One region of the Streptomyces sp. NPDC052020 genome, then DNA from elsewhere that is predicted to be linked to it. Evidence: riboswitches for the same ligand, from Rfam matches in the RefSeq annotation. Region 1 holds a riboswitch; each other region holds the start of a gene.

Region 1 (5,859 bases):
ACTACGAGAACACCCAGCCGGACGGCGGCTTCGCGCCGCGTCCCGCCCACCGCCCCCTGACCCGTTTCGAGGGCCAGGGACTGGACAAGGGTCATGTGGTGAACGACCTGCTCTTCCGCCGCGTACGGCGGCGGCCGCAGCCCGAGCCGACCGACCAGCACCGACTCCAGCCCCCCACCGGCGCCTGAAGCCCGCCGCTCCCCGCGGGCGGCGCCTTCGTCTCGTTAGGGTCAATGCCGTGGCCACCAGTCCCCCGCACCCGACGACGTATCCCAGCGGCCCGCCGAGCGGTCCTCCCGGCGGACCCCTGCGGAACACGCATCCGCACTGGTGGCAGCGCCCCTGGGTGCGCTACGGCGCGCTGACCACCCTGCTGGCGCTCTCCGGTCTCGTCATCCTGGCCCTGGTCCGCGAGGAGACCGGCACCCAGGGGTTCCTGGTCGGCCTCGGCCTGGCCATCCTGCCCGTGCCGCTGCTGCTGGCCGCGTTCCGGTGGCTGGACCGGGTCGAGCCCGGGCCCTGGCGCAACCTGCTGTTCTGCTTCGCCTGGGGCGCCTGCGCCGCCGCGCTCATCGCGATCGTCGCCAACAGCTTCGCCACCCAGTGGATAGCGACCGCGACCGCGGACCCGGACGGCGCCGACACCCTGGGCGCCACCGTCATAGCCCCGGTCGTCGAGGAGTCCGCGAAGGCCGCCGCCGTCCTGCTGGTCTTCCTCTTCCGCAGGCGGGACTTCACCGGCATCGTCGACGGGGTCGTCATCGCCGGCGTCACCGCCACCGGCTTCGCGTTCACCGAGAACATCCTCTATCTCGGGAACGCCTTCGGTACCGACCAGCTCACCGGTGACGGCGGCATCGCCTCCGTCACCGTGGCGACCTTCTTCGTCCGCGTCGTGATGTCGCCGTTCGCGCATCCGCTCTTCACGGTGCTCACCGGCATCGGCTTCGGCGTCGCCGCGCTGCGACCGGACCGCCGTCCGGCACCGCGCGTACTGCTCCCGCTGACCGGCCTGCTGCTCGCGATGGGCATGCACGCGCTGTGGAACGGCTCGTCCACCCTCGGCGACTACGGCTTCTTCGCGGTCTACGCGGCGTTCATGGTGCCGGCCTTCGGCCTGCTGACCTGGCTGGTGATCTGGACGCGGCAGCGCGAGCTGAGGACGGTGCGGACCGAACTGCCGCCCTACGTCGCGGCCGGCTGGCTGTCCCCGCCCGAGCCTTACGCGCTGGGCTCGATGCGCGCGCGCCGTATCGCGCGGGAGTACGCCCGCCGGTACGCGGGGAGACCGGCGGCGCGGACGGTCGCGCGGTACGAGGCGTACGCGACCTCGCTGGCGTTCCTGCGCCACCGGGCCCGCCACGGCCGGGCGGGCGCCGACTTCGCCGTACGGGAGCGGGAGCTGCTGCGGGAGCTGTGGAGCCGCCACGAGCTGGCCCGCCCGGCGCTGGAACACGCGGCGCGGATCACCGCGCCGCCGCTGCCGGTCGTGCCGCCACCGGCTCCCTGGCCCCCGTACGGCCCGGCGGCGACCCCGCACCCCCAGGTCCACCCCCAGGCGCACCCGCAGACGCCGTACGCCGCCCCCGCCCCGTACCAGCCGCAGCCCCATCCGCTGCCCCACCAGCAGCCTCAGCCCCAGCCGTACTACGAGTACAACCCGTACCGCTCGTAGGCCCCGCGTAGCCCCTGCGCCTCGCCCCGGGACCCCGCGCGGCCCGTCCGGCGTCTCAGGCGGACGCCTCCGTCAGCCTGCCGAGCTCCTCCGCCGTCAGGGTCAGCTCCGCCACGCCCAGAAGGGCGGGGAGCTGTTCCACGGTCCGGGCGGAGGCGATCGGCGCGGCCACCGTCGGCTGGGCAGCGAGCCAGGCCAGGGCGACCGCGGCCACCGGCGCGTCATGGGCCTGGGCGATCTCGTCCAGGACGGCGAGGACCCGCTGCCCGCGCTCGGTCCCCAGGTGCTGCGCGGCGCTGCCGGCTCGCGCGCTGTCGACGGTGGTGCCGGGCCGGTACTTGCCGGTGAGGAAGCCGGAGGCGAGGGCGAAGTAGGGGACGGCGGCCAGCCCGGCCCGCTCGGCCGCGTCCTGGAGCTCGCCCTCGTAGGTGTCGCGCGAGACGAGGTTGTAGTGGGGCTGGAGCGCGACGTACCGGGCGAGGCCCTCGCGCTCGGAGAACTCCAGGGAGGCCCGCAGCCGTTCGGCGGAGATGTTGGAGGCGGCGATGTACCGCACCTTGCCCGCCCGCACCAGCTCGTCGAGGGCGCCGATGATCTCCTCCACCGGCACCTCGGGCCGGTCGAAGTGGGTGTAGTAGAGGTCGATGTGGTCGGTGCCCAGGCGGCGCAGGGAGGCGTCGGCCGCGGCCTTGATGTTTGCCGCGGACAGGCCCTGGTACTCGGGGTGCTGGCCGACCTTGGTGGCGATGACGACGTCCGCGCGGTTGCCGCGGGACTTCAGCCACCTGCCGATGACGGTCTCGGACTCCCCGCCGCTGTTGCCGTCGACCCAGGCGGAGTAGGAGTCGGCGGTGTCGATGAAGTTGCCCCCGGCGGCCGTGTAGGCGTCGAGCACGGTGAAGGAGGCCGCCTCGTCGGCGGTCCAGCCGAAGACGTTGCCGCCGAGGGAGAGGGGGAAGACCTCGAGGTCCGAGAAACCGAGCTTGCGAAGAGAAGTCATGCTTCACCGCAACATCGGGACCAGCGGGACATATTCCCTCAAACCCCACGGCGTTTCAGAGGGTGAGGCCCTTGCTCCGCAGCCAGGCCGCCGGGTCCACACCGGAGGCGGACCCCGCCGGGTGGACCTCCAGGTGCAGGTGCGCGCCCGTGACGTTGCCGGTGGAGCCCACGCGTCCGATCACGTCCCCGGTGGCGACCTTCTGGCCGACGCTGACGCTGATGGAGGACTGGTGGGCGTACCAGATCTCCGTGCCGTCGTCGAGGGTGAGCACCGTCTTGTAGCCGTAGGCGCCGGCCCAGCCCGCCGAGGTGATCGTGCCGCTGTGCACGGCCTTGATCAGCGTGCCGGTGGGGGCGGCGAAGTCCAGGCCGGTGTGGTGACCGGAGGACCAGTACGGACCGGCCTGCCCGAAGGTGGAGGTGAGGGTGTACGAGGAGGTCGGCAGCGCGTACTGGCGGGCGAGCTCGGCGAGCCGCTCCGCCTCGGCCTTCTTCCGGGCCTCCTCCTCGGCCTTCGCCTTCTCGGCGGCGGCCTTGGCCTCGGCCTCCTTCGCCGCCTTGGCCGCGGCCTGCGCCGCCTCCTTCTCGGCGGCGGCAGCGGCGTCGGCGACGGCCTTGCTCTCGACCTGGGCCTGCTGCTGCTCGGCCTGCGCCATGATCCGCGCCCGCAGCGCCTCGCCCGCGTCGGTGGCGCCCTGCGCGGTGCCGGAGGAGGTCATGCCGGCGCCGCTGAGCGGAGTGGCGGGAACCTCCGGCGCGGACGGCTCCTCGTCGTCCGCGACGAGCGAGGCCACGGACGGCAGATCGGGCATGGAGATCGACACCGGCGGCTTGCCGGCCTGGGCGCTGGCCATGCCGCCCGCGCCGACGGCCGCTATGACACCGACACCGAGGACGGTGGAGCTGCGGGCGAGTCCGCCGCGCTGCTTGGCGACGCGGTGCCGGCCGCGTACCGGGCGGACGGACTCCGCGGTGGGGTTCCACTCCTCGAAGGGACCCTCGCCGGGAAGGGGGCCGCCGTGACCGAAGCCGTCGGCGTCATGGGGGCTCGGCACGAACGGGGCCTCGGGGGCAGGCCGGTTGGACGCCACGTGGGCGCGCTCCTTTCCTTCCTTCTCCGCCTACCGGGTTAGCTGACGGGTTCGGAGCAGGAAGGTCTCCTACGCGCGTATAACCGCCGTGTCTCCACGGCGTCATACGCCCGATTCACCCCAAGGTGATGGTTCCCCGGTTCCCTGACGGGATTCGGCGCGTGCGCACGGAGCCGCCTCCTGTGACGGCTGGGACGACCGCGCTGCGTTATCGAACGTTAATAGACGCGAGGTACGGATTCCAAGCCGTTCCTCTTGATCATTAACGATACTCGGGGGGACCAACAGGTTATTACCAGGACATTTTGGGCGAGTTGACTACCCCTCAGGCGCCTATCTCACACCGCATCACGTCTGATGGTTAGTCAGTTGTTATGCGCAGGGCGGTCGCGCCGTCACCGTTCGTGACATCGATCAAGGGGACCGTGGTGCGGTCAGGGACGCCGTACGGCGAGCAGCGCCATGTCGTCGGCCATGCCGCCCCCGGAGTGCCGGCGCACGTCGTCGGCGAGCGCGGCCAGCAGCTCGGCGGGGTTGGGGAAGGCGCGGCCGGCGAGCCGGAGCCCGGGGTCGTAGAACTCGCCGTGGGCGTCGCGGGCTTCGGTGAGGCCGTCGGTGTAGAAGAGCAGCGTGGCTCCGCCGGGGAAGACCGCCTCCTCGGCCCGGTCGGGCCACACGCCCAGCTCCCCCATGCCGAGGGGCAGCGCGTACTCCCGGGTGGGCGGCAGGGCGCGCAGGGTGCCGTCGGCGTACAGCAGCAGCGGCGGCGGATGTCCCCGGTTGACGATACGGATGACCCCGTCACCGTGCGGGAGTTCGGCGAGGACGGCGGTGGTGAACCCTTCGAAGGCGTCGAGCCCTTCCCGCCGGGTGCCTTCGCGGGCCAGCGCCCGCTCCAGCCGCTGGGCGACCGCCTCCAGCGTCGCCTCCTGCTCGGCGGCCTCCCGGAACGCCCCGATCACCACGGCGACCGCCGCCACCGCTCCCATGCCCTTTCCGCGTACGTCCCCGACGACGAGCCGGAGGCCGTGCGGGCTGTCCTGCACGGCGTACAGGTCGCCGCCGATGAACGCGTCCGCCTGCGCCGCCTCGTAGCGGGCCGCGATCTCGAAGCCGCCGATCCGCTCGGCGGGCTCGGGCAGCACCGCCCGCTGGGCCGCCTCGGCGATCTCGCGGGCGGAGGCGAGGCGCTCGCCGGTGCGCCGGACGAGGCCGTTGATGAGCACGGCGAGCACGGCGACCGTCGCCACGGTGACCAGCTCGGTGAGCGCGTCGATCCGCGTCAGGACACCGAAGCCGAGGTGGATCCCGAGCACGGCGGCGACGGAGGCGATCCCGGTGAGCAGGGTGCCGCGCCGGGAGAAGAGCGGGGCGGCGACCAGGGGCGCGGCGGCGAAGAGGGGGGCCGCGGTGAAGTTCCGCGGGCTGAGGCAGTCATACACGACCCCGATGACGAGGAGCAGCGCGGGGAGCAGCCGTACCAGCACCTGGAGTCGGGAACCCGGCCGCCGCGCCCCGCCGCCGGACGGCGCGGGAACCCTGGCGTACGGACCCTCCTCCACGTCACCAGGCCGCACCACTCGTCTCCCACCGGTCCCGCAGGTCGCGTCCACGCCGTTGTCGTCCCGCCCCGTCCGTCCAGGGTTCCCGGCGCGGGGGCGGGGAGCGAGCCGTGAGGGCCGACCGGATGACCGCGCGGGAGAGGAGCGAACCGCGCGCGAACGCGCCGATGGCCGGAATCCTTTCGGATTCCGGCCATCGGCCTTCAGTAGCGGGGACAGGATTTGAACCTGCGACCTCTGGGTTATGAGCCCAGCGAGCTACCGAGCTGCTCCACCCCGCGTCGTTGTGTCTCTAGTGTACGCCATGTCGGAGGCCGCCGGTACACGATCTTCCGGAACGCCGCTGACCTGCGGTTTTCAGGCTCCGAAGGCCCCGAAGGGCTCCGGAGCGGCCTCCCGGCCCGTGGGAACGAGCCGGTCGCCGACCCGCCCCCGTCACCGCCCGGCCGGATCAGTGGGTCGGGCCGGGCAGTCGGTCAGTCGGTCAGGTGACGGTTGGGTTCCTTGGCCCGGGCCTCCAGCCCGGGAA
Region 2 (5,859 bases), on a different contig from region 1:
TGGCCCTTCGAGTCCGCGCTCGACGGACGCGAGGAGTACCCGGTCGAGGGCGGCCCCCGCTTCGTACGGCCCGCCCTGTCGGTGCGGACCGAGGAGCGGCGCGGGACGGAGTGGGCCTTCGAGTGCTGCGAGCGGGGGGAGGAGGGGGAACTGCGGCTGCGGTTCCGGGACGGGGGCTTCACCGTCACCCTGCACTACCGGATGCGGGAGGACACCGGCGTCGTCGAGCGCTGGACGACCCTGCGCAACGAGGGCCCGGCGGCCGTGGAGGTGCTGCGCGCCGACTCCGCCACCTGGACCCTGCCCGAGCGCGACGGCTGGCGGATGTCCCAGCTGCACGGCCGGTGGGCCGCCGAGTCGCGGCTGGTGCGGGCTCCGCTCACCTACGGCGAGAAGGTCCTCGGCAGCCGTCGCGGTCACACCGGGCACCAGCACCTGCCGTGGGTGGCGCTCGACACCGACGCCACCGAGGAGCGCGGCGAGGTCTACGGCTGCGCCCTGGGCTGGTCGGGGTCCTGGCGGATCTCCGTGGCCCAGCTCCCCGACGCGCGGGTGCAGATCACCGGCGGAGCCGGGTACGACGACTCGGGGCTGTGGCGGCTGGAGCCGGGAGAGACGTTCACCACGCCCGTCTTCGCCGGGCTGTGGAGCGACGGCGGCTTCGGCGGCGCGAGCCGCGCCTGGCACGCCTACCAGCGCCGGTACGTCATCCCGGACGCGGACCGGGACCGGCCCGTGCTGTTCAACTCCTGGGAGGCGACCGGATTCGACATCTGCGAGGAGCAGCAGCGGGCGCTGGCGCGGCGCGCCGCCGAGCTGGGCGTCGAGCTGTTCGTCGTCGACGACGGCTGGTTCGGGGCGCGCACCGGCGACCGGGCCGGCCTCGGGGACTGGACACCCAGCGCGGAGCGCTTCCCCGACGGCCTGAAACCGCTCGCCGAGTACGTGCACGGCCTCGGTATGCGGTTCGGCATCTGGGTCGAGCCGGAGATGGTCAACCCGGACAGCGACCTGTACCGGGCGCACCCCGACTGGGTGCAGTACCAAGCGGGGCGAAAGCGGACGGAGTTCCGTAATCAGCTCGTTCTCAACCTCGCCCGCGAGGACGTTCGGGAACACCTCTGGGAGCAGCTCGACACCCTCCTCTCCAGCGCGCCCATCGACTACGTCAAGTGGGACTTCAACCGCTGCTTCACCGACGCGGGCTGGCCCGGCGACCGGTATCCGCAGCGCCTGTGGGTGGGTCATGTGCGGGCCGTGTACGACCTCTTGGACCGGCTGCGCCGGGCCCATCCGGGGGTGGCCTTCGAGTCGTGCTCGGGCGGCGGCGGCCGGATCGATCTCGGGGTGCTCGGCCGCACCGACCAGGTGTGGACCTCGGACAACACCGATCCGCTCGACCGGCTCGCCATCCAGGCGGGCTTCAGCCAGATCCACCCGGCCCGGGTCATGGCGGCCTGGGTCACCGACAGCCCGAACGCGCAGCTCAACGGCCGTGTCAGCAGTCTGCGATTCCGGTTCGTCAGTGCCATGGCCGGGGTGCTCGGCATCGGCGGCGACCTCACCCGGTGGACCGGGCCGGAACTCGCCGAGGCCCGGGACTGGGTGGCCCTCTACAAGGAGATCCGGCCCCTGGTGCAGCGCGGCGACCTCTACCGGCTCAGGCCCCCGCGAGGCGGTCTGAGCGCCGTGCAGTACGTGCTCGGCGGCGACGCCGTCGTCCTCGCCTGGCTCCAGGCGCAGCACCACGGCGAACCCGTCACGGCGCTCAGGCTGCGCGGACTCGACCCGGCAGCATCGTACGAATGCCGCGAAACGGGCGAAGTGCACCGGGGTGCGGTGCTGTTGCACCACGGGCTGCAGACCGGGCTGCGCGGTGACCTGGATGCGACGGTTCTCCGGCTGCGCCGTATCTGAGCCGTCTGCCCGAATTAGCGCCTTACTTCCAACTCGCTCCGGAATAAGAGGGCCTGGGGCTGCGGCGCGTGAGGAGCGTCATATCCGTGACCGTGCGTCGCCCGTCATGTTCACGTAATCCACACCCTTTTCAAGGGCGTTCACGAAATGCGGTCCTCGTGGATCCCACGCAGAGTGACCGTGCATTCCCTTAAAGGATCAAGTGAAACGCCTTTCCCGCAACCTCTCGCTTGTCCCTGTGCGTCTTGGTCGCTTACGTTCACCACCGATCCGGACGGACGCCTAATCCTGCCGCCGACCGGAGCCGCACTCACCCACCACCCGTACCCGGCAGGAGCGGGGGACCCACAGGTACCACCGCCTGTTCCGGTCTCCGGAACGGCTCGGGGTAAAGCCGCACCCGGTGCGGCCGGGCACCTCCAGCCCGCACCCGACAGCTCACCTCGCAGGCGCCGGAGAGGAATTCGTCATGCCCGCGAAGGGTAAGCACCGCCGGCCCAAGGCCCAGCTTTTCGCCCGTACCATCGCCATCGCCGGAACCGGTGGCGCGGCGCTCGCCCTGCCTCTCATGGGGGCCGCGAACGCCCACGCCGCTCCCGCGCAGCCGGTTTCCGGAAAGGCCGTCCAGTCCCTTTCGGCGGCCCAGGACAACACCGCCGAAAAGAGCGCCGAGAAGAAGCCGGACGCGCGGACGTACACTGTGAAGAGCGGTGACTACCTCTCGAAGATCGCCGAGGAGCAGAACGTCATCGGCGGCTGGAAGCGGCTCTACGCCGACAACCGCGAGGCCGTCGGCGACGACCCCTCGCTCATCCACCCCGGCCTGAAGCTGACCATCGGCGGTAAGGCGAGCGCCGCCACGCCGTCCGGGAAGTCCGCGAGTTCCGCCGGTACCGCGAAGGCCGCCGAGCCTTCGCGGTCCGCGCCGTCCCCGGCCGCGTCCGCCCCCGAGGCCGCCGCCTCGCAGCAGCCGTCCGCGCGGACGGAGCAGTCCTCCTCCGCGGAGGGCTCGGCCTCCGAGTCCGCCGGCTCCGCGAGCACCTCCGGCGGCTACGTCTCCCCCGTACCGGGCGGCACCGTCGGCACGCCGTACCACCAGACCGGCAGCATGTGGTCCAGCGGCTACCACACCGGCACCGACTTCGTCGTCCCGACCGGCACCTCCCTGAAGGCCGTGGGCGCGGGCACCGTCGTCTCCGCCGGCTGGGGCGGCGCCTACGGCAACCAGGTCGTCATCCAGCTCGCCGACGGCTACTACGCCCAGTACGCCCACCTGTCCTCGCTCTCCGTCTCCGCCGGCCAGACCGTCACCGCCGGCCAGCAGGTCGGCCTGTCGGGTGCCACCGGCAACGTGACCGGCCCGCACCTGCACTTCGAGATCCGCACCACGCCGGACTACGGCTCCGACGTGGACCCGATCGCCTACCTGCGCGCGCACGGCGTCACCGTCTGACGCCCCGCGCCCTCGCGCACACCCAAGGCCGGACCCCGTTCCCGGGGCCCGGCCTTCGGCGCGCCCCCGGCGGAGTGCGGCGGCGCCGCACGTCCCGCCGCGCCGCCGTATTCCTGAATTGGCCAACACTTTAGGAGTGGCTTATCTCACCGCCCGTCAACCCCTTCCTACGGTCGCGTAAGTCACATTGCAGGGTGAAAGATGGGCCGATGTGGCAGACGATTCGAAGAGTGACAGCAGATCAGTGATCGGGTCGTACGTGGCGGTGGGGGACAGCTTCACCGAGGGGGTCGGCGATCCCGGGCCCGACGGGAAGTTCGTCGGCTGGGCCGACCGGTTCGCCGTACTGCTCGCCGACCGCCGGCCCGAGGGCGACTTCACCTACACGAACCTCGCCGTGCGCGGCAAACTGCTCGACCAGATCGTGGCGGACCAGGTGCCCCGGGCCATCGAGCTGGCGCCCGACCTGATCTCCTTCTGCGCGGGCGGCAACGACATTCTCCGCCCCGGCACCGACCCCGACGAGGTGGCCGAGCGCTTCGAGCGCGCGGTCGCCGCGCTGAGCGCCGCGGCCGGCACCGTCATGGTGACGACCGGCTTCGACACCCGCGGAATGCCCGTGCTCAAGCACCTGCGCGGCAAGATCGCCACCTACAACGGGCACGTCCGGGCCATCGCCGACCGCTACGGCTGCCCCGTCCTCGACCTGTGGTCACTGCGCAGCGTGCAGGACCGCCGGGCCTGGGACACCGACCGGCTGCACCTGTCGCCCGAGGGACACACGCGCGTGGCGCTGCGCGCCGGCCAGGTGCTGGGCCTGCCGGTGCCGGCCGACCCGGAGCAGCCCTGGCCGCCGCTGCCGCCCCGCGGCACCCTCGACATCCGCCGGGACGACGTCCAGTGGGCCCGCGAATACCTGGTGCCCTGGATCGGGCGGCGGCTGCGCGGCCAGTCCTCGGGCGATCACGTGACGCCCAAGGGGACGCTGTCCCCGGAGGACATCAGGATGCGGATCGCCGCGGTGGCGTGAGTCGGCGGGGCCCCGGCCCCCGCCGCACCGCTGCCCGGGCGGCTCAGCCGGCGACGGACCGCCGGGCGTCCCGCGCGGGACGCCCGGAAGCCGTCCGCGCCGCGTCGCCCAGCTCGCAGGAGTCCTTGAACCCCTGGCTGGTCAGGCCGAGTGCCGCGTTGATGCGCGAGCGCAGGTTCTCCACGGCGACCATGGCCGTCAGCTCCACGAAGGCGGGCTCGCCCAGCCGCGCGCGCAGCCGTGCGGCCAGATCGTCGGTGACGGCGGGCGGCGTCGCCGTCATCGCCTCGGCGTACTCCAGGACGTCCCGCTCCAGCGGCGTGTAGACGTCGCTGTCCCGCCACACCGGCACCTCGTGCAGCTTCCGGCGGTCCATGCCGCGCTCGGCGTTCTCCCAGAACCCGAAGTCCACGCACCAGGAGCAGCCGATCGAGGCCGCGGAAGCCATCACGGCGAGCGCCTTCAGGTCGGGGTCGAGCTTGTTCCACTTGGCCACGGACTGCTCGAACCGCAGGTCGCCCCAGAGCACACGCGGGTTGTGGGCGAGCGCCTTGCCGGGATCGAGGACCTTGCCGTACGCGCGCCTGGAGTACCACTCCATGACGCGGAAGAAGAGCGTCCGGGGCGGGGTGAGGGATACGCGGGCCATGGGCCACCTCCTGTCGTACGGGGCTCCGAAGCGAGCCGGGCGCGCCGTGCGGGCGCCTCACCGGTACGACGGAAGGACGGGGGCGGATGTGACATGCGGTCCGCCGGGCCGGGCCGGCCGCGGTGGCACGGGCCCCCGACCCGCTGTCGGAGGGCCCGGCCATAATGAGCTCCTCACCCGCTCCGCCTGGAGGTGCCGTGGCCGCTTTCCCCTTCCCGAGCTCCGGGTTCCGCGTGCCGCGGCCCGCGGCCTTCGGCCAGGACCCGGGCGGCGAGCGCCTGGCCCGCATCCACGCCTCACCGCACTTCGCCGACGGCGTCTTCCGCAACCCGGGCGGCCCCACCCGGACCCGGCCCGCCGGATCGGGCAAGGACTTCGCACAGGTCTACCTCGACAGGGACGCGCGCAGGCGCCGCACCCCACGGGGCACGGTCCCGGTGCACGCCACGACGCTCGCCGACCTAGCCCGGCCGCCCGCCACCGGTCTGCGACTGACCTGGCTCGGGCACTCCAGCGTGCTCGCCGAGATCGACGGGCACCGGGTGCTGTTCGACCCGGTCTGGGGCGAGCGCTGCTCCCCCTTCCCGTTCGCCGGGCCCCGGCGGCTGCACCCGGTGCCCGTGCCCCTGACCGCGCTCGGCCCGGTCGACGTGGTCGTCATCTCGCACGACCACTACGACCATCTGGACATGCCCACGATCAAGGCGCTGGCCGGGACGGACGCCCTCTTCGCGGTGCCCCTCGGCGTCGGCGCCCACCTCGAACACTGGGGCGTGTCCCCGGACCGGCTGCGCGAACTGGACTGGCACG
Region 3 (5,859 bases), on a different contig from region 1:
CGGCCACAGCCCAGGCAGGCTCCGGCGGCCTGACAGCGACCGAGCACCGCCTGGCCAACGGCCTGCGCGTGGTGCTCTCCGAGGACCACCTGACCCCGGTCGCGGCGGTGTGCCTCTGGTACGACGTCGGCTCCCGGCACGAGGTCAAGGGGCGCACCGGCCTGGCTCACCTTTTCGAGCACCTCATGTTCCAGGGCTCCGCCCAGGTGAAGGGCAACGGCCACTTCGAGCTGGTGCAGGGCGCCGGCGGCTCGCTCAACGGCACCACCAGCTTCGAGCGCACCAACTACTTCGAGACCATGCCCGCCCACCAGCTGGAGCTCGCCCTCTGGCTGGAGGCCGACCGCATGGGCTCCCTGCTGACCGCCCTCGACGACGAGTCGATGGAGAACCAGCGGGACGTGGTCAAGAACGAGCGCCGCCAGCGCTACGACAACGTGCCCTACGGCACCGCGTTCGAGAAGCTGACCGCCCTCGCCTACCCGGAGGGCCACCCCTACCACCACACCCCGATCGGCTCGATGGCCGACCTGGACGCGGCGACCCTGGAGGACGCCCGCCAGTTCTTCCGCACGTACTACGCGCCGAACAACGCGGTGCTGTCGGTCGTCGGCGACATCGACCCCGAGCAGACGCTCGCCTGGATCGAAAAGTACTTCGGCTCCATCCCGTCGCACGACGGCAAGCCCGCCCCGCGCGACGGCTCGCTGCCCGACGTCATCGGCGAGCAGCTGCGCGAGGTCGTCGAGGAGGAGGTCCCGGCCCGGGCGCTGATGGCCGCCTACCGCCTCCCGCACGACGGCACGCGCGCGTGCGACGCCGCCGACCTGGCGCTCACCATCCTGGGCGGCGGCGAGTCGTCCCGCCTCTACAACCGCCTCGTGCGCCGCGACCGCACGGCCGTCGCGGCCGGCTTCGGCCTGCTGCGGCTCGCCGGGGCGCCCTCGCTGGGCTGGCTGGACGTGAAGACGTCCGGCGACGTCGAGGTGCCGGTCATCGAGGCCGCCATCGACGAGGAGCTCGCCCGCTTCGCCGAGCGGGGACCGACGGCGGAGGAAATGGAGCGCGCTCAGGCCCAGTTGGAGCGCGAGTGGCTGGACCGGCTCGGCACGGTCGCCGGCCGCGCCGACGAACTGTGCCGTTTCGCCGTCCTCTTCGGCGACCCGCAGCTCGCCCTGACCGCCGTGCGGCGCGTCCTGGAGGTGACGGCCGAGGAGGTCCAGGAGATCGCCCAGGCCCGCCTGCGCCCCGACAACCGCGCGGTGCTCGTCTACGAGCCCATCGCCCCGGAAGCCGAGACCGAGGCCACCGACGAGAACGAGGAGGCGGCCAAGTGACCGAGCTCGCCACGATGGACTTCCACCCCCAGCCGCAGGCCGGCGAGCCCAAGCCGTGGGCGTTCCCGGCCCCGGAGCGCGGGACGCTGGACAACGGCCTGACGGTCCTGCGCTGCCACCGCCCCGGCCAGCAGGTCGTGGCCGTGGAGGTGCTGCTGAACGCGCCCCTGGAGGCAGAGCCGACCGGTCTCGACGGTGTCGCCACCATCATGGCGCGGGCCTTCTCCGAGGGCACCGACAAGCACTCCGCCGAGGAGTTCGCCGCCGAGCTGGAGCGCTGCGGCGCCACCCTCGACGCGCACGCCGACCACCCGGGCGTCCGCCTGAGCCTGGAGGTGCCCGCCTCCCGCCTGGCCAAGGCGCTCGGCCTGGTCGCCGACGCCCTCAGGGCGCCCGCCTTCGCCGACAGCGAGGTGGAGCGGCTGGTCCGCAACCGCCTCGACGAGATCCCGCACGAGCTGGCCAACCCCTCCCGCCGGGCCGCCAAGGAGCTCTCCAAGGAGCTCTTCCCGGCCGACTCGCGCATGTCGCGCCCCCGCCAGGGCACGGAGGAGACGGTCGCGAACATCGACTCCGCGGCCGTACGCGCCTTCTACGAGCGGCACGTCCGCCCCGCCACGGCCACCGCCGTGGTCGTCGGCGACCTGACCGGCGTCGACCTCGACGCGCTGCTCGGCGACACCCTGGGCGCGTGGACGGGCTCGCCGGCCGAGCCGCGGCCGGTGCCCCCGGTGGTCGCGGACGACACCGGCCGGGTCGTCATCGTGGACCGCCCCGGGGCCGTCCAGACGCAGCTGCTGATCGGCCGCACCGGGCCGGACCGGCACGACCGCGTGTGGCCGGCGCAGGTGCTCGGCACGTACTGCCTCGGCGGCACCCTCACCTCGCGCCTGGACCGCGTGCTGCGCGAGGAGAAGGGCTACACCTACGGCGTGCGGGCCTTCGGCCAGGTCCTGAGGTCGGCGCCGGACGGCACGGGCGCCGCGATGCTCGCCATCAGCGGCTCCGTCGACACCCCCAACACCGGCCCCGCGCTGGAGGACCTGTGGACGGTGCTGCGCACGCTCGCCGCGGAGGGGCTCACCGACGCCGAGCGCGACGTCGCCGTGCGGAACCTGGTCGGTGTGGCGCCGCTGAAGTACGAGACCGCCGCGGCCGTGGCCAGCACGCTGGCCGACCAGGTCGAGCAGCACCTCCCCGACGACTACCAGGCCGAGTTGTACCGGCAGCTCGCCGCGACCGGCACCGTGGAGGCCACCGCGGCGGTCGTCAACGCCTTCCCGGTGGGCCGCCTGGTGACCGTCCTCGTCGGTGACGCCGCGCAGATCAAGGCGCCCGTCGAGGCCCTCGGCATCGGTGACGTCAGCGTCGTCGCGGCCGAGTAGACCGCCCGCCGGGCCCGCCCGGCGGCGCCGCGCGCGTGGGGCCCTGGTGAGGAGAAGTCACCAGGGCCCTCTTATGCCCGAATTGAGGCGGAGGTTGCCTGTCTGCCCTGTGGGATGCGCTACAAAAACGGTCTTTCGTTTGGGATTCGAAAGCCGCCCCCCTTAGCGTCTTCCCGGCTGTCCGTCAGGCAGTGCGCCGCATCCGCGGCACCGGACAGTCATCGCCGAGTCCCCGTACGGCGCGAGCCAGGGGAGCCGGGGACCCAACCGCAGTCCCTGGGGTGAATCGGACGCCCGCGCGCGCAGCGAGGGGGTCCGTAGGAGACCTTCCTGCTCCGAACCCGTCAGCTAACCCGGTAGGCGAGAGGGAAGGAAAGGACCAGTCTGTACATGGCGTTCACGCGCGCCGCCGGGAAGCACCGCCGTCCCAGCCGGATGCAGCGCACCACCGCCCGCGCGGCGGGGGTCGCGGCCCTCACCACCACCGGCGTCATCGGCACCGTGGCGGCTCCGGCGTTCGCCGCCGAGCCGGCTCCCGAGCAGACCGGCCTCACCCCGGTCGTCACCATCGGTGACTCCATCGCCGACCAGATCGACGCCCAGGCCGCCGCGCAGCGGCACGCCGCCGAGGAGGCCGCCCTGCGCAAGATGGCCGAGGAGGCCGCGCGCGAGCGGGCCGCGGAGGCCGCCGAGGAGGCGAAGGAGGCCGCCGAGAAGGCCCGCGAGGCCAAGGAGCGCGCCGCCCGCGAGGCCGAGCGCGAGCGCCTGAACACCTTCGTGATGCCGATCACCGGCTCCTACGTCTCCACCGGCTACCAGGCCGGCAGCTCCCTGTGGTCCTCCGGCAGCCACACCGGCGTCGACTTCCACGCCGCGAGCGGCACCCCCGTCCACGCCGTCGGCGCCGGCACGGTCGTCGAGGCCGGCTGGGGCGGCGCGTACGGCAACCAGGTCGTCCTCAAGATGCACGACGGCACCTACACCCAGTACGGTCACCTGTCCTCCATCGGGGTCTCGGTGGGCCAGACCGTCACCGCGGGCCAGCAGATCGGCCTGTCCGGCGCCACCGGCAACGTGACCGGACCGCACCTGCACTTCGAGGCGCGTATGTCGCCCGAGTACGGCTCGGACGTCGACCCGGTCGCCTACCTCCGCGCGCACGGCGTGTCCCTCTGACGCACCGGACGCCTCCGCGTCCCCGAGCCCCGGCCGCTTCCCGGCCGGGGCTTTTCCGCGTTCCGGGACCCGGCGGCCCCGCCGCCGATCCCATTGCCCGGCCCCGCTGACCAAAAAATACCCATGAATTACGGCCCGCCATCGGAATTTCCGGCCCGCTGTCATACAGTCAATCATCACGCGTCCATCGTCGACGTTTCACGGGGATTAAGACGGAGGTCGGTCATGCGTGTTCCGGCGCATTCGGTATGCACGGCGATCCGGGACGACATCGTCGCCGGCGTCCACGAGCGCGGCAGCCGGCTCACCGAGGAACTCCTCGCGCGCCGCTACGGAGTCTCCCGGGTTCCCGTCCGCGAGGCCCTGCGCACCCTGGAGGCCGAGGGGTTCGTGGTGACCCGGCGGCACGCGGGCGCGTGCGTCGCGGAACCGACCGAGCGGGAGGCCGCCGACCTGCTGGAGATCCGCCTGCTGCTGGAACCGCTCGGCGCCGCCCGGGCCGCCCAGCGCCGCACCGAGGCACATCTGAAGGTGCTGCGGGGCCTGGTCAGACTGGGGCAGGAGCGCGCCAGGCGGGGCGCGAGCGAGGACCTGCGCTCCCTGGGCGGCTGGTTCCACGAGACGCTCTCCCAGGCCTCCGGCAGCCCCCCGCTGATCGCGATGCTGGCCCAGCTGCGCCACAAGATCGCCTGGATGTACGTGGTGGAGGCGCCGTCCGGCCCGGTGGAGCTGTGGGCCGAGCACGGCGCGATCGTGGACGCGGTGGCGCGCGGTGACAGCGAGCGCGCGCGGGTGCTCACGGCCCAGCACACCGAGCGGTCGACGGCCGCGCACCGGCTGCGCCTGCCCGCCGCGCGCGAACGGACCGAGCCTGTGAGGACCTCGCAACACCACGTAAACACGGCTGGCCCACGGAATTAACACAGGCGCCGTATACAAAGAAGAGATATTCGGCCGCGGGCCTCTTTTTCGTTGCCGTTTCCGTGTGGGTGCCCTTTTTCGCGCCCCGGTGCGGGAAATCAGGGGAATTTCCCCAAGGGAGCGGACGTCTGCCGCGGGGAGCGAACACCCGCGGTCGGAGGAAGAGTCATCCACGCGCGAAAAAAGCGCCCGCAGGGGCCAAACGAAAGAGCCGCGCCCCGAGAGAGAGGGCGCGGCTCCGTCGCCGGGCACCAGGGTGCCCGGCAAGGCGACTCAGACGGTCTCGGGGAGCTCCTCCAGCCCCTCCGCGACCAGCTTCGCCAGGCGGTCCAGGGCGGCATCCGCACCCTCGGCGTCGGACGCCAGGACGATCTCCTCGCCGCCCTGCGCGCCCAGGCTGAGGACGGCCAGCATGGAGGCCGCGTTGACGGGGTTGCCGTCGACCTTGGCGATCGTCACCGGGACGCCTGTGGCCGTGGCGGCTCGGACGAAGATGGAGGCGGGGCGGGCGTGGAGACCCTCGGCCCAGCCGACGTTGACGCGGCGCTCAGCCATGTGATGCTGCCCTTCAGGTGTTCAGGGTTGTCTAGACCAGTTTCCCACATCGTGAAGCATGCCCGGGGCGGTCGTGCGACCGCCCCCGCGGGGCGCCGGACCGCGGCCTCGGCCCGGCGTCGTCCCCCACAGCCTGCCCCGCGCCGTTGTCCTGCGCGAGCCGTACTCTGGGGCCCATGCAGACCTCGTCGGACCGGCACGAGTATCCCGCCCACTGGGAGGCCGACGTGGTGCTGCGCGACGGCGGCACCGCGCGCGTCCGCCCCATCACCGTGGACGACGCCGAGCGCCTGGTCAGCTTCTACGAGCAGGTCTCGGACGAGTCGAAGTACTACCGCTTCTTCGCGCCCTACCCTCGCCTGTCCGCCAAGGACGTCCACCGCTTCACGCACCACGACTTCGTGGACCGGGTGGGACTCGCGGCCACGGTGGGCGGCGAGTTCATCGCCACCGTACGGTACGACCGCATCGGCGCCGACGGAACG
Region 4 (5,859 bases), on a different contig from region 1:
CCTACGTGCGTACGTCCCCGCACACGGTACGGGACCGGGTACGGGGACGTACGTCCGACGCTTCCTACGAGGCGGTGGCTCAGCCCTTGAAGCGCGGGAAGGCGCTGCGGCCGGCGTACACCGCGGCGTCGTCGAGGATCTCCTCGATGCGCAGCAGCTGGTTGTACTTGGCGACGCGCTCGGAGCGGGCCGGGGCGCCGGTCTTGATCTGGCCGCAGTTGGTGGCGACGGCCAGGTCGGCGATGGTGACGTCCTCGGTCTCGCCGGAGCGGTGGGACATCATGCACTTGTAGCCGTTGCGCTGGGCCAGCTCGACGGCGTCGAGGGTCTCGGTCAGCGAGCCGATCTGGTTGACCTTGACCAGCAGGGCGTTGCCGGCGCCCTCGTCGATGCCGCGCTGGAGGCGCTCGGGGTTGGTGACGAACAGGTCGTCGCCGACGAGCTGGACCTTGTCACCGAGCTTGGCGGTGATGGTCTTCCAGCCCTCCCAGTCCTCCTCGTTCAGCGGGTCCTCGATGGAGACCAGCGGGTAGGCGTCGACCAGCTCCGCGTAGTACTCCGTCATCTCCTCGGCCGTGCGCTCCTTGCCCTCGAAGACGTACACGCCGTCCTTGTAGAACTCGGTGGCGGCCACGTCCAGGGCCAGGGCGACCTGCTCGCCGGGGGTGTAGCCGGCCTCCTTGATGGCCTCGATGATCAGGTCGAGGGCGGCACGGTTGGAGTCCAGGTTCGGGGCGAAGCCGCCCTCGTCGCCGAGGCCGGTGGACAGGCCCTTGTTCTTCAGGACCTTCTTCAGGGTGTGGTAGACCTCGGCGCCCCAGCGCAGGGCCTCGGAGAAGGACTCCGCGCCGATCGGGGCGATCATGAACTCCTGGATGTCCACGTTGGAGTCGGCGTGCGCGCCGCCGTTCAGGATGTTCATCATCGGCACCGGCAGCAGGTGCGCGTTGGGGCCGCCCAGGTAGCGGAAGAGCGGCAGGTCGCTGGCCTCGGAGGCGGCGTGGGCGACGGCGAGGGAGACACCCAGGATGGCGTTGGCGCCCAGGGAGCCCTTGTTGTCGGTGGCGTCCAGGTCGAACATGGCCTGGTCGATCAGGCGCTGCTCGGTGGCGTCGTAGCCGACCAGCTCCGGGCCGATCTGCTCGATGACGGCCAGGACGGCCTTCTCGACGCCCTTGCCCTGGTAGCGGTTGGTGTCGCCGTCGCGCAGCTCGATGGCCTCGAAGGCGCCGGTCGAGGCGCCGGACGGAACGGCGGCACGACCCGTGCTGCCGTCGTCGAGGCCGACCTCGACCTCGACCGTGGGGTTGCCTCGGGAGTCCAGGATTTCCCGGGCTACGACGACGTCGATGGACGGCACGAGCATCTCCTTCTTGGATGTGACGCGGGTGGGCAGGACCGCGGCGGTTCTGCCAGAGAAACCGTGTGGCTCTGCGGGACGAGCCTAACCGGCTCCGGGCGATCGGCCAGCCGGTCACCCACCCGTTGGGCAGAACCGAGAGTAAATTGTTTCCGAACGGAACAAATATGTCTCCCCGTACGGGCCGGTAACACGGGGTGAAAAAAGCCCGCCCCGGCGCGTACGGGGGATACGCACCGGGGCGGGTGGCCGCGAGGGGGCCGGACGGGCCGGACGCCGCGCCTTACTTCAGGTGCAGCTGCTGGCCCGGGTAGATGAGGTCGGCGTCCTCGACGATGTCCTCGTTCAGCTGGAACAGCTTCTCCCAGCCGCCCTTGACGTCGTGCTTCTCGGCGATGGTGCTGAGGGTGTCGCCCTCGACGACCTTGTACTCGCCGTCGCCCTTCTGGACCTTCTCGCCGGTCGGGGTGGTGACGGTCTTCTGGGAGGCGGCCGGGCGCTCCTCGGAGCGGGAGGCCTTCTGCTCGGTGGAGCGGGTCGTGGTCTCGGGCTGGGCCGCCGACGAGCCGGCCGAGGAGCCCGCGGTGGAGCCCGCGGAGGAACCGGCCGAGCCGCCGGAACCGGTGTCCGAGCCGCTCGACGAGCCGGCCGCCGCGCCGCCACCGGTGTACGCGGCGCCCGACAGGCCCGTGCCGCAGACCGGCCAGGCACCCTTGCCCTGGCCCGCGAGCACCTTCTCGGCGATCGCGATCTGCTGCTCCTTGCTGGCCTGGTCGGCGGTGGCGGCGTACTGCGTGCCGCCGTACGCGGCCCAGGTGGAGGCGGAGAACTGCAGACCGCCGTAGTAGCCGTTGCCGGTGTTGATGGACCAGTTGCCGCCGGACTCGCACTGGGCGACCGCGTCCCACTCGGAGGCGGTGGCGGCGGAGGCGTTGCCGGCCGCCATCAGCGGGGCGGCGACGGCGGCGCCGGTGACACCGGCGAGCGCGAGGGCGCGGGTGGCCTTGGACGGACGACGGTGCTTGCCCTTGCCGGAAAACAGCATGGATCGATCCCCTCACCGACGCCTGCGAGGTGAGCTGTCGGGTTCGGGCCGGTTGAGTTGCCCGGCCGGGTCCCTCGCGGGACTCGGCTCCACCCCTAGCCGCCCCGGCTCAACTGCCCGGCGCGGCGCCTACCTTGGTTCCCCCGCTCCTGCCTGCGGCGCGTGACGCGACGACTGTTCCCGGGCGGCCGCTGGCAGGATTCGGCGTTGCGGCAGCCGGGGCCCGCGATGGCGAGCGATCACGACCGTAGGCAGGGAACCGACGGAATTTCAAAGACGATCAGGGCTTCTGAGACCTATCTCTCACCGCGTTTATAACGGACATCACCCCCGAACCCGGGCGCGAACTCCCGCTACTTTTCGCCCGTTTCGGCCGTGACCGCAAGCTTCTGACCGGGAAGGATGTGGTCCGGGTCGGCGCCGATCGTCTCCTTGTTGCCGGCGTACAGCCCCTGCCAACCGCCGCCGAGGTCGAGGGAGTCGGCGATGGCCCACAGACTGTCGCCGCGGCGGACGGTATAGGAGCCGTCGACGGCCTCGCGCGCGGCCTCCTCGCCGCGCGAGGCGTGCCGCCCGGAGGAGGCACCGCCGCGGCGGTCGGCGGGGTTCTCGTCGGCGCTGGTGCCGCGATGGCGGCCGCCGCCGGACGACCCGGTGTCCGTCAGGCCGGAAATGGCGCCCTCTTGGCCGGAGTTGCCCGATCCGCCGCCTTCGGGGGCGGCCGGAGCCCGGGTGGAGCCGGAGGCGCCACCGGAAGCGGAATCAGCTATTGTGTCCGGCTTCGGCGATTCGTCCCCCGTGTTCGACGGCGCGTCAGAAGGGCCGGAGCGGGGTGGCGTAGAGGATGATTCGGGTGTTCCGGAGGATTCGGAAGATGCGGAGCTTTCGGATTCCGCGGAGCCGGCGGAGGAGTCCGGCGACGCGGACGGATCCGCGGAGGAGGACGAGTCGGAAGACCCCGACGAGCTCGACGAACCGGATGATTCGGGCGAATCGGTGGACTCGGTGGACGTCGTGCCGTCCGGTCCGCCGGACGCGTCCGGGGACGCGGAGGACGCGCCGTCCGCGAGGCCCGTGCCGCCGGCGGCCGACCCGGCACCACCGCTCAGGCCGGCCAGCAGACCGCAGGTCGGCCAGGCGGTGATGCCCTGGGCGGCGAGCACCTTCTCGGCGATTCTTATCTGCTGGGAACGGCTGGCCTGGTCGGCGCTGGACGCGTAGGCGAGTCCGCCGTACTTCTCCCAGTCGTCCTGGGTGAGTTGCAGACCGCCGTAGTAGCCGTTGCCGCTGTTCTCGCTCCAGGCGCCGCCGGTCTCGCACTCGGCGACCCGGTCCCAGGTCGTACCGTCGGCCGCGCTTGCGCCGGAGGCCCCCAGGAGCGGGATCGCGATGGCGGAGCCGGTCACTCCGGCGGCGACCACGAGGGCCGGAGCCTGGCGGGGGCGGCGGTGACGACCGTTCCCGGAGAGCATGCGGAGACCTTTCGCGAGACGACAGGGACCGCGCGGCGGGTGACGCTGGGCGCCGCGCTGATCCGTGAACGTATAGGCATACGATCACTTGTCACAAGTTCATGCCGCGTAGATCACACGAAGATCACAGAGGTGAACGGCTGTCACCTTTTGGTGGCGGCCGGTCGGTTCGCGGGCCGGTCAGGGGGCGGGTGTGAACGTCACGGGCAGCGTGCGCAGGCCCCGCATGATGAGCCCGCCGCGCCAGCGCAGGTCGGCCGGATCTGCCGCCAGACGCAGGTCGGGCAGACGGGTCAGGAGCGTGGCCAGCGCGGTCTGGCCCTCCAGCCGGGCCAGCGGGGCGCCGAGGCAGTAGTGGATGCCGTGGCCGTACCCGAGGTGCTGGTTGTCCCGGCGGGCGAGGTCGAGGGTGTCCGGGTCCGCGAAGCGCTCCGGGTCCCGGTCCGCGGCGGCGAGGACGACGAGGACCGGGTCGCCGGGTGCGATGTCCTGCCCGCCGAGGGTGAGCGGCTCGGTGGCGAACCGCCAGGTGGCCAGCTCCACCGGCCCGTCGTAGCGCAGGAGTTCCTCGACGCCGGTCTCCAGCAGGCCGCGTTCCCCGGCGGCGAGGGACCGCTGGAGGCGGGCGCGCTGCCCGGGGTGGGTGAGCAGGGCGTAGGTGCCGTTGCCGATGAGGTTGACGGTCGTCTCGAAGCCGGCGAACAGGAGGATGAACGCCATCGCCGCGGCCTCGTTCTCGGTGAGGTGCTCGCCGTGGTCGGAGGCGCGGATGAGGCCGGAGATCAGGTCCTCGCCGGGGCCGGGCTCGGGCGGCAGCGCCTCGCGCTTGCGGTGGATGAGGTCGGCGAGGTACCCGCGCATCTTCTTCACCGAGCGGGCGACCCCGCCCCGGGGGCCGCCCTGGTGGCGGATCATCATGCCCGCCCAGTCGCGGAAGTCGTCCTGGTCCTCACGGGGAACGCCGAGCATGTCGCAGATGGCGTAGATGGGCAGCGGGAAGGCGAACTCGTGGATGAGGTCGGCCTCTCCCGCGGGCGCGAACCGGTCGATGAGCCGGTCGGCGAGCTCCTGCACGCGGGGGGCGAACTCGGCGACGCGGCGGGGCGTGAACGCCTTGCTCACCAGGCGGCGCAGCCGGGTGTGGTCCGGCGGGTCGATGTTGAGCAGGTGCGTCATCAGCTCCGCCTTGCGCTCGCCGGGGATGCCGGTCTTGCCCTTGGCGTGCGCGGGCTCGGCGTGGTGCGCCGGGTTCTTGGAGAGGCGGTTGTCGGCGAGCGCCTGCCGGGCGTCGGCGTACCGGGTGACCAGCCATGCCTCCACCCCGCTGGGCAGCGTGGTCCGGTGCACGGGGGCGTGCTCGCGCAGCCAGGCGTAGGCGGGGTAGGGGTCGGCGGCGAACTCCCAGGTGAAGAGGGCGGGGGCGGGCCCGGACGGGGCGGGGGACGGGGTGGTGCGGTGGGGCTGGTCGGTCACCCCCCGACCGTATCGGCGGGGGTGCGGGAGCGCCGGGCGAGGGGTGGGGCGGCGCGTTGGCGACGCGCTCCCACGCCCCCCGGGGGCGTTAGCCGGCCACCCCCTCGGCGGCCCGTACCGCGTCCCGGTACGCGCGGGCCGCGCTGCGCAGGGCCGCCTCGGGGTCCACCCCGGCCGCCTCCGCGCGCACCGCCAGCGCCAGCAGCTCGTAGCCGATGCCCTCCCCCGCCGGGAGCGGCACGTCGAGCCCGGCCGTGCGGACCCGGGACGCCAGCTTCGCCGCGAGGGCCAGACCGGGCTGGCCGAGCGGGATGCCCTCCGTGACGGAGGTGCGCCGCTTCTCGACCGCCTTGGTGCGCAGCCAGTGCTCCTTGACCTCCTCGGGAGTGGTCGCCGTGGCGTCCCCGAAGACGTGCGGATGGCGGTGGATCAGCTTGGCGACGATGCCGGCGGCCACGTCGTCGACGGAGAAGGGGGCCTGCGGATCCTCCTCGGCGATCCGCGCGTGG

The links. A riboswitch is a leader RNA that binds a small molecule or an ion and turns the genes downstream of it on or off. The one in region 1 is predicted to bind cyclic di-AMP.
Positions count from the first base shown of each region.
Region 2: another riboswitch for cyclic di-AMP. It lies ahead of AB0L74_RS32425 (LysM peptidoglycan-binding domain-containing M23 family metallopeptidase); the one in region 1 lies ahead of AB0L74_RS22120 (M23 family metallopeptidase).
Region 3: another riboswitch for cyclic di-AMP. It lies ahead of AB0L74_RS19975 (M23 family metallopeptidase); the one in region 1 lies ahead of AB0L74_RS22120 (M23 family metallopeptidase).
Region 4: another riboswitch for cyclic di-AMP. It lies ahead of AB0L74_RS23485 (transglycosylase family protein); the one in region 1 lies ahead of AB0L74_RS22120 (M23 family metallopeptidase).

Region 1 is NZ_JBFAWY010000022.1:13,969-19,827, forward strand. Features, by position in the region: gene trmB (tRNA (guanosine(46)-N7)-methyltransferase TrmB) at 1-188, shown strand, start outside; gene AB0L74_RS22110 (PrsW family intramembrane metalloprotease) at 239-1,675, shown strand; gene AB0L74_RS22115 (aldo/keto reductase) at 1,731-2,675, opposite strand; gene AB0L74_RS22120 (M23 family metallopeptidase) at 2,731-3,768, opposite strand; cyclic di-AMP (ydaO/yuaA leader) riboswitch at 3,781-3,938, opposite strand; gene AB0L74_RS22125 (PP2C family protein-serine/threonine phosphatase) at 4,203-5,330, opposite strand; tRNA gene AB0L74_RS22130 (tRNA-Met) at 5,538-5,611, opposite strand; gene AB0L74_RS22135 (dihydrofolate reductase family protein) at 5,807-5,859, opposite strand, start outside.
Region 2 is NZ_JBFAWY010000053.1:12,696-18,554, reverse strand. Features, by position in the region: gene AB0L74_RS32430 (alpha-galactosidase) at 1-1,917, shown strand, start outside; cyclic di-AMP (ydaO/yuaA leader) riboswitch at 2,226-2,382, shown strand; gene AB0L74_RS32425 (LysM peptidoglycan-binding domain-containing M23 family metallopeptidase) at 2,387-3,370, shown strand; gene AB0L74_RS32420 (SGNH/GDSL hydrolase family protein) at 3,615-4,400, shown strand; gene AB0L74_RS32415 (carboxymuconolactone decarboxylase family protein) at 4,444-5,049, opposite strand; gene AB0L74_RS32410 (MBL fold metallo-hydrolase) at 5,247-5,859, shown strand, end outside.
Region 3 is NZ_JBFAWY010000018.1:62,398-68,256, forward strand. Features, by position in the region: gene AB0L74_RS19965 (pitrilysin family protein) at 1-1,337, shown strand, start outside; gene AB0L74_RS19970 (pitrilysin family protein) at 1,334-2,722, shown strand; cyclic di-AMP (ydaO/yuaA leader) riboswitch at 2,935-3,100, shown strand; gene AB0L74_RS19975 (M23 family metallopeptidase) at 3,113-3,898, shown strand; gene AB0L74_RS19980 (GntR family transcriptional regulator) at 4,124-4,819, shown strand; gene AB0L74_RS19985 (HPr family phosphocarrier protein) at 5,093-5,374, opposite strand; gene AB0L74_RS19990 (GNAT family N-acetyltransferase) at 5,551-5,859, shown strand, end outside.
Region 4 is NZ_JBFAWY010000024.1:45,800-51,658, reverse strand. Features, by position in the region: gene eno (phosphopyruvate hydratase) at 80-1,360, opposite strand; gene AB0L74_RS23485 (transglycosylase family protein) at 1,644-2,405, opposite strand; cyclic di-AMP (ydaO/yuaA leader) riboswitch at 2,410-2,576, opposite strand; gene AB0L74_RS23480 (transglycosylase family protein) at 2,759-3,877, opposite strand; gene AB0L74_RS23475 (cytochrome P450) at 4,058-5,350, opposite strand; gene AB0L74_RS23470 (nucleoside triphosphate pyrophosphohydrolase) at 5,439-5,859, opposite strand, start outside.